Regions from separate parts of the Priestia sp. AB genome, predicted to be linked through region 1. Evidence: a T-box and tRNA genes for the amino acid it is inferred to sense, from the RefSeq annotation. Region 1 holds a T-box; the other holds one or more tRNA genes.
What was found. The T-box of region 1 lies ahead of thrS (threonine--tRNA ligase). A T-box ahead of a tRNA ligase gene usually reads a tRNA of that ligase, here a tRNA-Thr.

Region 1 (2,206 bases):
GTGATGAGGACAGTTCATCGGACGAAGAACCAGGTCTTCGTTATCCATTTCCATTGCAGGGAACATGTCATCTTGGTAGTGCTCCCAGTGACCAGACGTTTTGTAAAGTTCTACACTTCCGAGCACTGGAGTGTAAACGTGCTGATAACCAAGGCTTACTTCTTTATCTACGATATAACGCTCGATAATACGGCGGATCGTCGCACCTTTTGGAAGCCATAAAGGCAGACCTTGTCCTACTTTTTGAGAATTTGTAAATAAGTTTAGCTCTTTACCAAGTTTACGGTGATCACGTTCTTTTGCTTCTTCAAGAAGACGAAGATGCTCGTCTAAATCTGCTTTTGTAAAGAATGCTGTACCGTAAATACGCTGCAGCATTTGATTATCGCTGTCTCCGCGCCAATAAGCACCCGCCACGCTTAATAGTTTAAATTCTTTAATTTTGCCTGTTGACGGCACGTGCACACCTCGGCAAAGGTCAAAAAATTCGCCTTGTTGGTAAATCGTAACCTTTTCACCTGCTGGAATCGCATCGATCAATTCAAGCTTCAGTTCATCGCCAACTTCTTTAAAAAGTTGAATGGCTTCTTCACGAGAAACTTCTTTTCGTTCAATTTCAATATTTGAATTAACGATTTTTTTCATTTCTTTTTCAATTTTACCTAAATCTTCAGGAGTAATTGATTCTTCCATATCGATGTCATAGTAAAAACCGTTTTCGATAACCGGCCCTACACCTAGCTGTACTTTTGTATCTTTGTATAAACGTTTGATTGCTTGAGCCATTAAATGCGCTGTACTGTGACGCATAATTTCAAGCGCTTCAGGAGCATCTTGCGTAATGATTTCAAGACTGCCATCTTCTTCGATTGGCGTACGTAAATCCAGCAGCTCGCCGTTTACTTTGCCTGCTAATGCTTTTTTCTTTAATCCCGGGCTAATAGAAGCCGCAATATCTTCTGTTGATGATCCTTTTGGATACTCTTTAACAGCTCCATCAGGGAATGTCATTTTGATTACTTCTGACACAACTTTCCACTCCTTTAACATAACTGAATAAACTTTTTGTAAAAACAAAAAACTCGTCCCTTATCAAAAGGGACGAGTTGTGTATACACGCGGTACCACCCTTGTTTCCTCTTCGTATCTTGGATAACCCAAAGAACCCGAAGCGGCTCGAGGTTTTATAACGGAAATTCCGTCAGTAATTACTAGAGGCTCTGCTCGTTTACTACTGAAGTTTAGAGGTGGTAAGAATATATTCCGTGTTAGGAGATTTTCAGCCTAGATCTCCCTCTCTACAAACCGTAAATATACACTCATGTCCTCATCATAACTTGTAACATATAGCTGTTTTTCAATATGCATTTATTATATTCATTTTCAAAATAGAAATCAACCTTTCACGTTATATTTTGCTTTTGATCAAACGGAAATTCATTTTTTTCGTATAACATAACTTTTTCTTGGAAGATATTTTGAATGGTATAAACAAAATCATGATCATGCTGGTCGCTATACAGATGAATAGCAGCTGGAGATAAACTTAGCAAAGGCGCGATAATAGTTGAGTCTATGTACAATGATTCTTGTTCAGATAAAAAGGCCTCTGCTAGAGCTGCACATTCACGTTCAGGAACATATCTACTGTTGTGGTCGTACAGTACAAACTTGTTTTTGTTCAAGTGCATTACATACACGTTACCTGTAGATGACTGTCTTTCATTAGCTGCTTGACGCAGCTGATGAATAAGAATTTGATAGTCTTGTTCAAGCTTATATTCATCAATCGCCAGCTCGGCATAATAGCGCAGCCGCTCTTGATATTCTTTTAAACGGAATTGGAGAAAAGACTCAAAGGTGAATGTTACATTATGAATGAAGAAGTCTTGAAGAGCCTGACGGATAAGTAATTCTCTTGGAAGAGAAAATGTTTTTTGCGGAATTTCGCCTCTCTCTCCTTCCATAATCCCCCCCATAATTTGAAGCAGCATATCTTGCTCTTCCTCTTCTGAATAGAAAAATTGTTCTTTTAATATGTTTACCATCATCTTTTTTTCTTTCTTTTTTAAAATTACGTGCGTTAATACCGGTATCACCATGTCTTGTAAAATGGCCTCTCTATTGTATGTCTCATCAATGACTAAAAGCTGATTATTCACCAGCTTCAAGCACTGTGAACCATATGATAAAGCGCTTCGCTTCG
Region 2 (2,206 bases), 800 kb from region 1:
CTCTTCAGTAGGTTCTACGTCTGGCTGTTCACTTTCTTTGACAAACATATCCAATGTCTCAAATAAAGCATTGCCTTGATTTCCAATAAATGTTTTTACAAATTCATTTTTAGGCTTTTGAATGAATTCCTCCGGGGTTCCAACTTGAACAATTTCCCCATCTTTCATCAGGCAGATACGATCTCCAAGCGTCATCGCTTCGCTCATATCGTGCGTAACAAACACAAATGTTTTTTTGATTTTTTCTTTTAAGCTAATAACATCTTGCTGAAGCTGTTCGCGGCTTAACGGATCAAGGGCACTAAAGGGTTCGTCCATTAAAATAACGGGGGGATCAGCTGCGAGGGCACGTGCTACACCTACACGTTGCTGCTGGCCACCTGAGAGCTCAGACGGCTTTCGGTTTCGATACTGCTTTGGGTCTAGTCCTACCAAAGTAAGCAGTTCATCAATGCGCGTTTTGATTTTATTTTTCTTCCAATGCTTCATCTCGGGTACAATGGCTATATTTTCAGCAATGGTCATATGGGGAAAAAGAGCAATCTGCTGCAGGACATAACCAATGTTCCAGCGTAGCTTATGTATGTTGTGGTCCGATACGAGCTTATCTTTTATGTATAGTTCTCCTTCGGTAATATCATGAAGACGGTTAATCATTTTTAAGGTGGTTGTTTTCCCACACCCACTCGGACCAATTAAAACGAAAAACTCTCCTTCTTTAATTTCTAGATTAATATTTTTCACGGCGGTCGTACCGTCTGGATACTGCTTGGACACATTCTTAAACGTAATCAAATTATCGTTCACCCTCCCTGTTGAAATTTAACCCCGAGTTTCGTGTACCCAATATTCAGAGGCAATAAACATTCTTTTAAGAATATTTCTAAATATGATTCATAAGACACAGGGGAAAAGATACACATATTTTCTCATAACCTCCTAATAAGGCTATCAAACTGTTAAAGTTTTCACAAGGCGGGAAAGAATAATTTTAAAGCCGACACAAATAAAAAAAACCTTCTTTCAACAAGAAAGAAGGTTTTTTAGTATGCTAGCGACAGGGATCGAACCTGCGACCTCTTGCTTACCATGCAAGTGCTCTACCTACTGAGCTACACCAGCGTCTTGGAAAATTATATCACGTTTAAATTCATTTAGGAAGCGCTTTTTTAAATTTTTTTATTGGTATATTCTCTAATTTACGTCTTCTGAAATTCGCACTTTCTACAAAGTTCCATATTTTATGTTAGAACTCCTTACATAAATTGTGTGAATTTTCTTTTTTTATATTACCCTTAGTAAAAGAGCTTACAAAAGAAGGGAAGAAAATAGATGGAACAACAACCAACCATGACCAAATCAAAAACGGCAACTCCCTACCCAAGAGACTGCACGTTCAGCCTGGAAGATTGGACGACGCTCGCTAAGTATTGGTACCCCGTCGCACGCTGCAGTGATGTAACAGAGAAACCAACATCCGTAAAACTGCTAGATGTAAATCTAGTTCTATACCGTACCACACACAAAGTAGTAGCGGCTCGTGATTTATGCGTTCACCGAGGCACCCCGCTTAGTATGGGCTGGGTGGAAGATGATGAAATTGTCTGTCCTTACCACGGCTTCCGCTATGCAACGGACGGCGCATGCACGTCGATTCCAGCTCACCCTGATGCCAACATTTCTCCCCGCCTGTGTATGGCTGTCTATCCAGTTATTGAACGATTTGGATTAGTGTGGACTTCCCTGACAGGTGAACAAGATAACCTGCCTTACTTCGATGCGTGGGAGGCCCCTGATTTTCAGCAAATTGTTTGTCCGAGCTTTGATATCATGGGTTCGGCCGGTCGTCAAATGGAAGGCTTTTTAGACGTAGCTCATTTTGCTTGGGTGCATACGGACACATTTGGTGATCGAAACAACGCCTTTGTGCCTAAATATAAAGTAAGCGATACAGATTATGGGCTTCATGTAGAATATACGAGCACCGTGAGCAATTATTCCAAAGAACAGCAGCATTTAAATCCACCTGATTTTAAATGGCTTCGCGTCTTTGATGTTTATCCGCCGTTTACAGCTACGCTAAAAGTATACTTCCCAGAAGGCGCAGAGCTGTGGATTATGAATGCAGTCTCTCCTATTTCAGCCCGCGAAACACGTTTATTCGCACCAATCGCTCGAAACTTTGACAAAGATTCGAGCGTTGAAG

Region 2: it has a tRNA-Thr gene. The T-box ahead of thrS (threonine--tRNA ligase) is inferred to sense a tRNA for this amino acid. The anticodon was not compared.

Annotation. Positions count from the first base shown of each region.
Region 1 is NZ_JAQMYN010000001.1:150,018-152,223, reverse strand. Features, by position in the region: gene thrS (threonine--tRNA ligase) at 1-1,050, opposite strand, end outside; T-box leader at 1,095-1,343, opposite strand; gene ytxC (sporulation protein YtxC) at 1,404-2,206, opposite strand, start outside.
Region 2 is NZ_JAQMYN010000001.1:953,643-955,848, reverse strand. Features, by position in the region: gene POF52_RS04885 (ABC transporter ATP-binding protein) at 1-795, opposite strand, end outside; tRNA gene POF52_RS04880 (tRNA-Thr) at 1,050-1,122, opposite strand; gene POF52_RS04875 (aromatic ring-hydroxylating oxygenase subunit alpha) at 1,333-2,206, shown strand, end outside.